Regions from separate parts of the Embleya sp. AB8 genome, predicted to be linked through region 2. Evidence: riboswitches for the same ligand, from Rfam matches in the RefSeq annotation. Region 2 holds a riboswitch; the other holds the start of a gene.
The links. Region 2 has a riboswitch for glycine ahead of gcvP (aminomethyl-transferring glycine dehydrogenase). Riboswitches for the same ligand answer to the same signal wherever they lie in the genome.
Positions count from the first base shown of each region.

Region 1 (5,419 bases), on a different contig from region 2:
GGCCAGCCGGCGGAACTGCTCCTCGGAGGAGAACACCGGTACGTACGGCCGGCCGCCGATCTCGGTGGTCGGCAGCGTCAGTTCGGTGTCGGCGGGGCCGCCGCCCTCGGGCAGTGGCACCCACACGTCCGCCTCGGCCAGCGCCTCGAACAGGGCTTCGGCCCTGGACGGATCGTGCATCGCCGCGACGAGCGCGCTCTCCACGGGATTGGCCGGAAACGGCATGGTGGTGCTCCTCTGGTGTCCGCCGCAGTTTACGACCTGCCCGCCGGCCGCCGTCGGGACTGCGCTGGGACGGGATCTGCGAAAACGATTTGCCTGAGATGCCGCGCGGCGGTTCGGTCCAGCAGCACGCATGAGCCGAAGCCGTCGGGGGCCGCCGCGAGCGGGGGTCCGGCGGCCAACCACGGAGACAGTCGGGCGAGCAGTTCGCGCCATTCGCGGTGGTGCCGGGCGAACACCGACGTGGACACCCCGCGCCCGCGTTCGTGTTGGCCGGAAAGTGCCTGATGGGCCGGCACATCCAGGAGCAGGGCGTGCGCCGAACCGCCGCGCCGGCGGGCCGCGCGTACCAGTACCCGACGCAGGATCGGATTGCGCCCGCTGTCGTGCACGACCACCGCGCCGGCGCCGCGCAGCGCCCGGGCCACCTCGCCGTAGTGCGACAGGCGGACCAGCGGCCGATAGACCCGGTACGGAAGCCGGCCGGCCCGTCCCGCCCAGCGGGCCCGAACCACGTCCGCGTCCAGTACGGCGACCCGCGGCCCGGGGGCGATGGTGCGGGCCAGCAGCGTGCTCTTGCCCGCGCCCGGGAGACCGGTGACCACGAGCACGCAGGCGGCGGGATAGGCCAGCACGTCGACCACTGCGGTGGCCGCCGGAACTTCGCCCGATGTCGCCGGCCCGGGTCGCTCCGCCCGGAGATCGTGCACGGACCGGGGCACCAGCACGCCGCCCGTCGCGGCGCCGGTATGCGCCCCCGCCGAGTCCGTCCCCACGAATCCTCCCCCTGTACCGAATGCGCGCCGCACCCACGTGCCGTGCGCATGCTGCCGCACCGGGCGCACGAGCGGTCGCGAGCCGGCGCGAGCGGGCATCGCGAGGATCCCACCGGACCCGGCGGGGGATTGACGGCACGCGCTAGCATGCCGGGCACAACCTCATAACGGCCGTCGACCCCACGCGGAAGAGTCCTCGTCAGCGAGCGAGGCGCCGAAGGAGCAACTCCTCCCCGGAATCTCTCAGGCACCGATACCGCATGGGTCAGGCACTTCTGGAAAGCAGTCGCACCGTCGGTGCGGCTCACCCACGGTGCAAATCGCCTGCTTCCTCTTCTTTGTTTCGGGTCGCAGGCGGTGAAGCTCTCAGGTTCCGATGACAGAAGGGGAGGGCACCCACTTTTCGACCGATACCGGTCGAAAAGGGCCGAAAGCCATGGCAGGGAGCCCCCTTTGTCCTCGTATTCGTCGCAGTACTCGCACTCGTCGCGGTCCTCGTCTTCGCCGCAGTACTCGTACTCGTTGCAGTACTCGCACTCGTCGCGGTCCTCGTCTTCGCCGCGGCACGCGCCGCGCCGTCCGGCGCCGATCGCCGACCCCTGCGCCGCGCCGATCGAGTGCGCCCCCGACCGGCCCGCGCCCGCCGGGTGTTCGCGCCGGCGACCCCTCGAAGGAGTCTTCGCATGACCACCGACCGCCGGACCCCGCTCGACGCCGTACACGACGCGCTCGGGGCCACGATGACCGACTTCGCCGGCTGGCGGATGCCGCTGCGCTACGGCAGCGAGCGCGACGAGCACAACGCGGTGCGCACCACGGCCGGCCTGTTCGACCTCACCCACATGGGCGAGATCGAGGTCACCGGCCCGGAGGCGGCGCGCGCACTCGACCACGCGCTGGTCGGCTTCGTGTCGAAGATCGGTGTGGATCGTGCCCGGTACACGATGATCTGCACCGAAGAGGGCGGCATCGTCGACGACCTGATCGTGTACCGGCTGGGCGACGAGCACTTCGTGGTGGTGGCCAACGCGTCCAATGCCGACGTGGTCGCGGGCAGCCTGAAGTACCGCGCGCAGGGCTTCGAGGCGAGCGTGCGCGACGCGTCCGAGGAGTACACGCTGCTCGCGGTCCAGGGTCCCGCGTCGACCGAGATCGTCGGCTCGTTGACCGACGCCGATCTGCCCGCGCTCAAGTACTACGCGATCCTGCGTACCGAGGTGGCCGGCGTACCGGTGCTGCTCGCGCGTACCGGCTACACCGGCGAGGACGGCTTCGAGCTGTTCGCCGCGCCGGGCGACGCGGTCGCGCTGTGGGAGGCGCTGCTCGCCGCGGGCAAGCCGCACGGCCTGGTGCCGGCGGGCCTGTCCTGCCGGGACACGCTGCGCCTGGAGGCGGGCATGCCGCTGTACGGCCACGAACTGACCCGGGACACCACGCCGTACGAGGCCAATCTGGGCCGGGTCGTACGCCTGGACAAGCCGGCGGACTTCGTCGGGCGCGACGCGCTGGCGGCCGCTTCGGCGGACGTGCGTCGGACCCTGGTCGGGCTCACCTCGCCGGGCAAGCGGGTGCCGCGCGCGGGCTACCCGGTGGTGGACGCGGAGACCGGCGAGGCGCTGGGCGAGGTCACCTCCGGGGCACCTTCGCCGACGCTCGGCGTGCCGATCGCAATGGCGTACGTGACGTCGGAGCGGGCCGAGCCGGGCACGCGCGTGGCGGTGAACATCCGAGGCAAGCTCGAACCGGCCGAGGTGGTCGCACTGCCGTTCTACAAGCGCGGCTGAGCCGGGTTCGTCTCACTTACTCGTCTCACTTACTCGTCTCGCCTATCAGTACAAACAGCTACAAATCAACCTGAGCAACAGACCACCCGCATTCGAATGGAGAATGGACCCGTGCAAGCACCCCAGCACCTGCGCTACAGCAAGGAACACGAGTGGCTCGACGAGGCGGCCTCCCCCGCCGTCGTCGGCATCACCAAGCACGCCGCCGACGCGCTCGGTGACGTGGTGTTCGTCGAGCTTCCGGAGGTCGGCCGGGTGGTCGTCGCCGACGAGCCGTGTGGCGAACTGGAGTCCACCAAGTCGGTCAGCGACCTCTACTCGCCGGTCTCCGGCGAGGTGGTCGAGATCAACGACGCCGTCGCCGAGGACCCGGCCCTGGTGAACTCCGACCCCTTCGGCGAGGGCTGGCTGTTCAAGGTGCGCATCGACGGCGAGGCCGAGGGCCTGCTGTCGGCCGACGAATACGCCGCGTTCTGCGGCGAATGATCGAGATCGACCCGATCGAGGAGCTGACAACCGTGACGATCCTGGACCGTCCGCTGGGCGAGGTGGACCCGCAGGTCGCCGCCGCCGTCACCGACGAGCTGCACCGCCAGCAGAACACCCTGGAGATGATCGCCTCCGAGAACTTCGCCCCCGTGGCGGTGCTCGAGGCGCAGGGATCCGTGCTGACCAACAAGTACGCCGAGGGCTACCCCGGCCGGCGCTACTACGGCGGCTGCGAGCACGTCGACGTGGTCGAGCAGCTCGCCATCGACCGGGTCAAGGAGCTGTTCGGCGCCGAGGCGGCGAACGTACAGCCGCACTCGGGCGCGTCCGCCAACGCCGCCGCGATGGTCGCACTGCTCTCCCCCGGCGACACGATCCTCGGCCTGGACCTGGCCCACGGCGGCCACCTCACCCACGGCATGAAGATCAACTTCTCCGGCAAGCTCTACCACGTGGTCGCCTACCACGTGGACGAGAAGACCCACCGGGTCGACATGGAGGAGGTCGAGCGCCTGGCCAAGGAGCACCGGCCGAAGATGATCATCGCGGGCTGGTCGGCCTACCCGCGGCAGCTCGACTTCGCCGAGTTCCGCCGGATCGCCGACGAGGTCGGCGCGTACCTGATGGTCGACATGGCGCACTTCGCGGGCCTGGTCGCGGCGGGCCTGCACCCGAGCCCGGTGCCGTACGCGGACGTGGTCACCACCACGACCCACAAGACCCTGGGCGGCCCGCGCGGCGGGGTGATCCTCTCCCGGGCGGAGTACGCCAAGAAGATCAACTCGGCGGTCTTCCCGGGCCAGCAGGGCGGCCCCCTGGAGCACGTGATCGCGGGCAAGGCGGTGGCCTTCAAGATCGCCGCCTCCGACGACTTCAAGGACCGCCAGCGACGCACCCTGGCCGGCTCGGCCATCCTCGCCGAGCGGCTCACCCGCAAGGACGTCACCGACGCGGGCATCACCGTGCTCACCGGCGGCACCGACGTCCACCTGGTCCTGGTCGACCTGCGCGACTCGGAACTCAACGGCCAGGAGGGCGAGGACCGCCTCCACGAGATCGGCATCACGGTCAACCGCAACGCGGTGCCGTTCGACCCGAGGCCGGCCATGGTCACCAGCGGCCTGCGCATCGGCACGCCGGCGTTGGCCACGCGGGGCTTCGACGAGGCGGACTTCAAGGAGGTGGCCGACATCATCGCGGAAGCCCTCCTCCCCGGCTTCGACGACACCTGCAAGGCGACCCTGGCGGCGCGGGTGACGGCGCTGGCCGAGAAGCACCCGCTGTACCCGAACCTCTGATCGATCGGTCGGGTTCACCGCACCACCAACGACAACCGCAGGGCCGTCGGGGCCACCCCCCGCCGGCCCTGCGGCGTTGCGGGGTGGGGCTGCTCCGCAATGCCGCAGGGCCGGGCCGAAACGACGCCACACCGACCCTACGTGTGTCGTAGTATCGGAGGATGTTGTACGCGACCCCGCCCCTGACCCCCGACGACCTGCGGGTGATCCGCGAGATCGAGGCGTTCCGTACCGAATTCCGGCACCGCCTGGCCGAACCGCGGCGCTGGGAGGGGCAGTTGCGGCGGTCGCTCACCGCTGCGGCGGTGCGTGGGTCCACGCATATCGAGGGCTACACGATCACCGCCCAGGATGCCGAGACGTTGGTGGCGGGCGGGGAGATCTCGGCCGAGACGGACGATGCGACCCGGGGCGCGGTCACCGGATATCGCGACGCGCTCACCTATATCCAACGAGCGTCGGGCTTCCGGCTCTTCTCGTGGGATCACACGCTCCTCTCCGCCCTGCACTTCATGATGACCAGGACCGACGACGAGACCCGGCCCGGCGAGTACCGCACCGGCGGCGTGTGGGTCTCCGGCGGACCCAACCGCCCGCCGGTCTACACGGCCCCCGACCCGGACGAAGTCCCGGACCTGATGGACGAGTTCCTGGCGCGGGTGGGCAACGACGAGCCGGACGTCCCCGCTCTGGTCCGGGCCTCGATGGCCCACCTCAACCTGGTCTCCATCCACCCCTGGCGCGACGGCAACGGACGCATGTCCCGGGCCGTGCACACCCTCGTCCTGGCCCGGGACGGCGTCCTCGCCCCGGAGTTCTCCAGCATCGAGGAGTGGCTCGGCGCCGACGA
Region 1 covers NZ_JBMHHY010000029.1:30,225-35,643, forward strand. The annotation lists gene ABIA38_RS35165 (enhanced serine sensitivity protein SseB) at 1-225, opposite strand, end outside; gene ABIA38_RS35170 (AAA family ATPase) at 255-998, opposite strand; glycine riboswitch at 1,174-1,267, shown strand; glycine riboswitch at 1,268-1,391, shown strand; gene gcvT (glycine cleavage system aminomethyltransferase GcvT) at 1,682-2,782, shown strand; gene gcvH (glycine cleavage system protein GcvH) at 2,894-3,268, shown strand; gene glyA (serine hydroxymethyltransferase) at 3,265-4,569, shown strand; gene ABIA38_RS35190 (Fic family protein) at 4,731-5,419, shown strand, end outside.
Region 1: it holds a riboswitch for glycine, as region 2 does, so the genes downstream of both, gcvT (glycine cleavage system aminomethyltransferase GcvT) here and gcvP (aminomethyl-transferring glycine dehydrogenase) in region 2, are expected to answer to the same signal.

Region 2 (5,419 bases):
GCGGCGCGTTGGCCAGCGGGTTGTCCTCGGCGGGCAGGTCACCCGAGGCGACCCGGTCGATCTCGCCCTTTATCGCGATCATCGCGTCGCAGAACCGGTCGATCTCGCGCAGGTTCTCGCTCTCCGTCGGCTCGATCATCAGCGTGCCGGGCACCGGGAACGACATGGTCGGCGCGTGGAACCCGTAGTCGATCAGCCGCTTGGCCACGTCGTCGACACTGACCCCCGTCGCCTTGGAAATCCCGCGCAGGTCGATGATGCACTCGTGCGCCACCAGGCCGTTGGGGCCGGTGTAGAGCACCGGGAAGTGCGGCGCGAGGCGCTTGGCGATGTAGTTGGCGCCGAGCACCGCGACCTGCGTGGCCTCCTTGAGCCCGTCCGGGCCCATCAGGCGCAGGTAGGTCCACGGGATCGGCAGGATCGCCGCGGAGCCCCACGGGGCCGCCGAGATCGGTCCCACACCGGTCTGCGGACCGGCGGTGGGCTGGAGCGGGTGGTTGGGCAGGTACGGCGCCAGGTGCGCGCGCACCGCGACCGGGCCCACGCCCGGACCGCCGCCGCCGTGCGGGATGCAGAAGGTCTTGTGCAGGTTCAGGTGCGATACGTCGGCGCCGATCGCGCCGCCCGGCTGGGCCAGGCCGACCAGCGCGTTCAGGTTCGCACCGTCCACGTACACCTGGCCGCCGGCCTCGTGGATCGCCGCGCACACCTGCTCGATGCCCTCCTCGAACACGCCGTGCGTGGACGGGTAGGTCACCATCAGCACCGCGAGGGTGTCCCGGTGCTGCTCGATCTTCGCGTGCAGGTCGGCCAGGTCCACGTCGCCGTTCTCGCCGGTCTTGACCACCACCACGCGCATCCCGGCCATCACCGCGCTGGCCGCGTTGGTCCCGTGCGCCGAGGAGGGGATCAGACACACGTCGCGCGCGGTGTCGCCGTTGGCGTGGTGGTAGGCGCGGACCGCGAGCAGCCCGGCCAGTTCGCCCTGCGAGCCGGCGTTGGGCTGGAGCGAGACCTTGGCGTAGCCGGTGATCCGGGCCAGCGAATCGGCCAGCCCGTCGATCAGTTCGAGGTAGCCCGCCGCCTGGTCCACCGGCGCGAACGGGTGCAGGTTGGCGAACTCGGGCCAGGTGATCGGCTCCATCTCGACCGTGGCGTTGAGCTTCATCGTGCACGAGCCGAGCGGGATCATCCCCCGGTCGAGCGCGTAGTCCTTGTCCGCGAGCCGCTTGAGGTAGCGCAGCATGTCGGTCTCGGAGCGGTGCGTGTGGAAGACCGGGTGGGTCAGGAACTCGGTGTCCCGCAGCAGCCCCGCGGGCAGCGCGTCGGCGGTCTCGGCGTCCACCGCGGCCACGTCGCCGGTCACCCCGAACGCGCCCCAGACCGCGTCCAGATGGGCCCGCGTGGTGGTCTCGTCGCAGGTGATGCCGACGTGGTCGGCGTCCACCGGGCGCAGGTTGATCCCGGCCGCGCGGGCCGCGGCGAGCACCTGCTCGGCCCGACCCGGCACCCGCACGGTGAGCGTGTCGAAGAAGTCGCCGGGCACGACCTCGACGCCGCCCGCGCGCAGCCCGGCGGCGAGCACCGCGGCGTAGCGGTGGGTGCGCCGCGCGATCGCGGTGAGCCCGTCCGGGCCGTGGTAGACCGCGTACATCCCGGCCATCACGGCGAGCAGCACCTGCGCGGTGCAGATGTTGCTGGTCGCCTTCTCCCGGCGGATGTGCTGTTCGCGGGTCTGCAGCGCGAGCCGGTAGGCGGGTGCGCCGTCGGCGTCCACGGAGACCCCGACCAGGCGACCGGGCATGCTGCGGGTGAGCTTGTCGCGTACGGCGAGGTAGCCGGCGTGCGGGCCGCCGAAGGCCATCGGCACGCCGAACCGCTGGCTGGTGCCCACCGCGATGTCGGCGCCCATCGCGCCCGGCGCGCGCAGCACGGTGAGCGCGAGCAGGTCGGCGGCGACCGCGACCAGCGCACCCTGCGCGTGTGCGGTCTCGATCACGGGGGTGAGGTCGCGAACCCGCCCGTCGGCGCCCGGGTATTGCAGCAGCACGCCGAAGCAGCCGCCCTCGGGCAGCCCCTCGGCGGTGTCGGCGACCACGACCTCGATGCCGAGGGCCGCCGCGCGGGTGCGGACCACCGCGATGGTCTGCGGCAGGGTGGCCGCGTCCACGACGAAGACGTCGCTCTTGGCCCGCCCGGCCCGGCGGGCCAGGGTCATCGCCTCGGCGGCGGCGGTCGCCTCGTCCAGGAGCGAGGCGCCGGCCACATCGAGGCCGGTCAGGTCGGTGACCACGGTCTGGAAGTTGAGCAGCGCCTCCAGGCGGCCCTGCGAGATCTCCGGCTGGTAGGGCGTATAGGCCGTGTACCAGGCGGGGTTCTCCAACACGTTGCGGGTGATCACCGGCGGGGTGAAGGTGCCGTGGTAGCCGAGCCCGATCATCGAGGTCAGCACGCTGTTCCGGGCGGCGAGTTCACGCAGTTCGGCGAGCACCTCGGCCTCGCTGCGCGCGGCGGGCAGTTCGAAGCCCTCGAGCGCCCGGATCGCGGCCGGCACCGCCGCGTCGGTCAGCTCGTCCAGGGATCCGTAGCCGATCGCGGCGAGCATCTTCGCCTCCTCGTCGGTGTCCGGACCGATATGCCGGCCGGTGAACGGCGACGCGGCCTCCAGACCGGTCAACGAGCCGGGCCCGGAGGGGAGTACGGCATGAGCACGCGTGGGGGCGGGGGTGCGCGGGGTCATCGCGAAAGGCCTCCTGGATCGCTCCTGGACGGACACGCGGGTCGCGCGTCCACCGGCCTCCCCCTCTGTCATCTTTGCCTGAGAGCTTCACCGCGCCCGTGGCACCGGTCCCACCGGTCCCGCGAGCGCGATTTGCACCGTCGGCGAGCATCCACCCCGACTCGGCGAGCCATGCGCGGATCCTGCTTTCCAGAGTGCCCACGACCACGCGGTACGGGTGCCTGAGAGATTCCGGGGAGGAGTTGCTCCTTCGGCGCCTCGTGTGCACGACACGGGGGCTCTCCCGCGCGAACGTAATGGGCGGTTCAACGGTAGCAGCGCAGCATCCGTCCAGGCCCGCGCACCGGGCGCGGATCATCGTGGCGGTGCGCCGTCGTTCAGCGCCGGCAACGGAATCGGTTCGCCGGGGCGCAGCGCGGGGTCGTCGATCGCGAACGTGCGCACCCGGCCGCGCGGGCCGCCGGGGACCTCGAACCGCACGGTGACCCGCCCGAGCCCGCTGCCCTGCACCCAGCCGGGCCCGAACTGCGCGTGCACCACGTCCTGCCCGGGCGACCAGGAGATCCGGTCCGGGGCGGCCTCGGCGGCCTGCTCCTCGGCCGGCTCGGCGGCCTCCTCGATCGACTCCTCGAGCCCCTCCCCCACACCGCCGAACAGGTCCTGCTGGGCGAAGTCGGCCAGCCCGCTCACCCCCACCCCGAGCAGCCGCACCCCGCCGGTGACGTCCACCTGCGCGGCCAGCCGGCGGATCGTCTCGCGCACCACGGTCGGGTCGTCGGTGGGCCCGCGCAGCGTCTCCGAGCGGGTCAGCGTGCTGAAGTCGTAGCGGCGCAGCTTGAGCACGATCGTGCGCCCGGAGCGCCCGGCGGCGCGCAGCCGCTCCACGCACCGGATCGTGAGCCGGTCCAACTCGCGGGTGATTCGTTCGCGATCGACCAGGTCGGTGGCGAAGGTGTCCTCCACCGACACCGACTTCGCGTCCCGGTCGGCCACCACCGGGCGCGCGTCGAGCCCGGCCGCCAGCACGTGCAGGCCGTGCCCGTGTGCCTTGCCGAGCAGTCGCACCAGTTCGCTCTCGTCCACGGCGGCCAGGTCGGCGACGGTGTCCAGGCCGGCCCGGCGCAGCACGTCGCCGGTGGCCGGGCCCACCCCGGGCAGCGCGCGCACCGGGAGCGGGTCGAGCATCGCCCGCTCCGCCCCGGGGGTCACCACGCACAGCCCGTCGGGCTTGTCCGCCTCGGAGGCGATCTTGGCCAGGAGCTTGGAGGTGGCCGCGCCGACCGAGCAGGTCAGGCCGGTGGCGGCATGGATGTCGGCGCGCAGCCGGACGGCGATCTCGGTGACCCGCGCGGTGTCCAACCCGCCGCCGTGCGGGCCGGCCTCGAGATCGATGAACGCCTCGTCCAGGCTGAGCGGTTCGACCAGCGGGGACAGCCGGTGCAGCAGCTCCATCACGGTGTCGCTGACCTGCCGGTAGAGCGCGAAACGCGGGCTCAGGTAGGCGGCGTTGGGGCAGCGTCGGCGGGCCTCACCGATGGACATCGCGGAGCGGACGCCGAAGACCCGGGCCTCATAGGAGGCGGTGGCCACCACGCCGCGGGCACCGATGCCGCCGACGATCACCGCCTTGCCGGCCAGGCTGGGCTTGGCCACCTGCTCGACCGACGCGTAGAACGCGTCCATGTCGAGATGAAGGATGCCCGGTGCCTGTCTCACACCGGGCAATGATGACGTACGGGTCCGACATCGTCGGCGTTCACTCGCTCAGGGCGCGTCGGATCTCGTCGCTTTCCGGATCGCTCGCGCGCGGATCCGGCTTGAGCACGATCGTCCCGGTCGCCTTGACCGCGGCGAGCACCTCGCGCCCGGTGCCGTACAGGGTGGGACCGAGGTGGCCCCACGTCAGGGACTGGTCGGCGACGCCGTACGCGTCTATCCCGGCGGCCCTGCACAGGCCGAGCGCACGGCGCAGGTGGAAGCTCTGCGTGACCACGATCATCCGGTCGACGCCGTAGACCCGCTTCGCGCGTATGCAGGACTCCCAGGTGGAGAATCCCGATTCGTCGGTGACGATCCGGTGCGGCGGGATTCCCCGGTCGGCGAGGTAGCGCCGCATCACCCGGGTCTCGTCGTAGCGGTTGCCGCCGCCGTCCCCGCTGACCAGGATCACCCGGGTCTTGTGGCCGCGGTACAGGTCCAGCGCGATGTCGAGCCGGCGGGCCAGCAGGTCCGAGGGACGGTCGCCGTGTACGCCGGCGCCGAGCACCATCGTCACGTCCCGGGGCGGCACGTCGGCGACCGAGCGGACCCGGTTCCCGACGTAGAGGTGCAGCCACGTGATCGGGGCCAGGCCGGCCACGGTGAGCAGGACGGCGGCCTGGTAGCCGCGCCGCTGGGCCCGCCGGGAACGGGGCAGGGTCGGCCGTCGAAGGATCACGTCCATGGGGACGTTCTGCCCGAGGGCCCGGTTCCCACCCGTTCCCGGGCGGGCCGGGCGGGCGGTCAGACCGCCTTGTCGCGCCGGCGGCGGGCCAATTCATCGCCCGGATGAACCTGAACGATCGCCTCGCCGGCGCCGGTGTGCTCGCCCTGGAGTTGTGCCAGCGAGCCCTCGACCTCGCGCCAGACCGCCCCCACGGCGATCCCGAAGACCCCCTGACCGCCCTGGACCAGGTCGAT
Region 2 covers NZ_JBMHHY010000021.1:172,341-177,759, reverse strand. The annotation lists gene gcvP (aminomethyl-transferring glycine dehydrogenase) at 1-2,740, opposite strand, end outside; glycine riboswitch at 2,940-3,036, opposite strand; gene ABIA38_RS29700 (DNA polymerase IV) at 3,095-4,456, opposite strand; gene ABIA38_RS29695 (SanA/YdcF family protein) at 4,497-5,183, opposite strand; gene ABIA38_RS29690 (MerR family transcriptional regulator) at 5,243-5,419, opposite strand, start outside.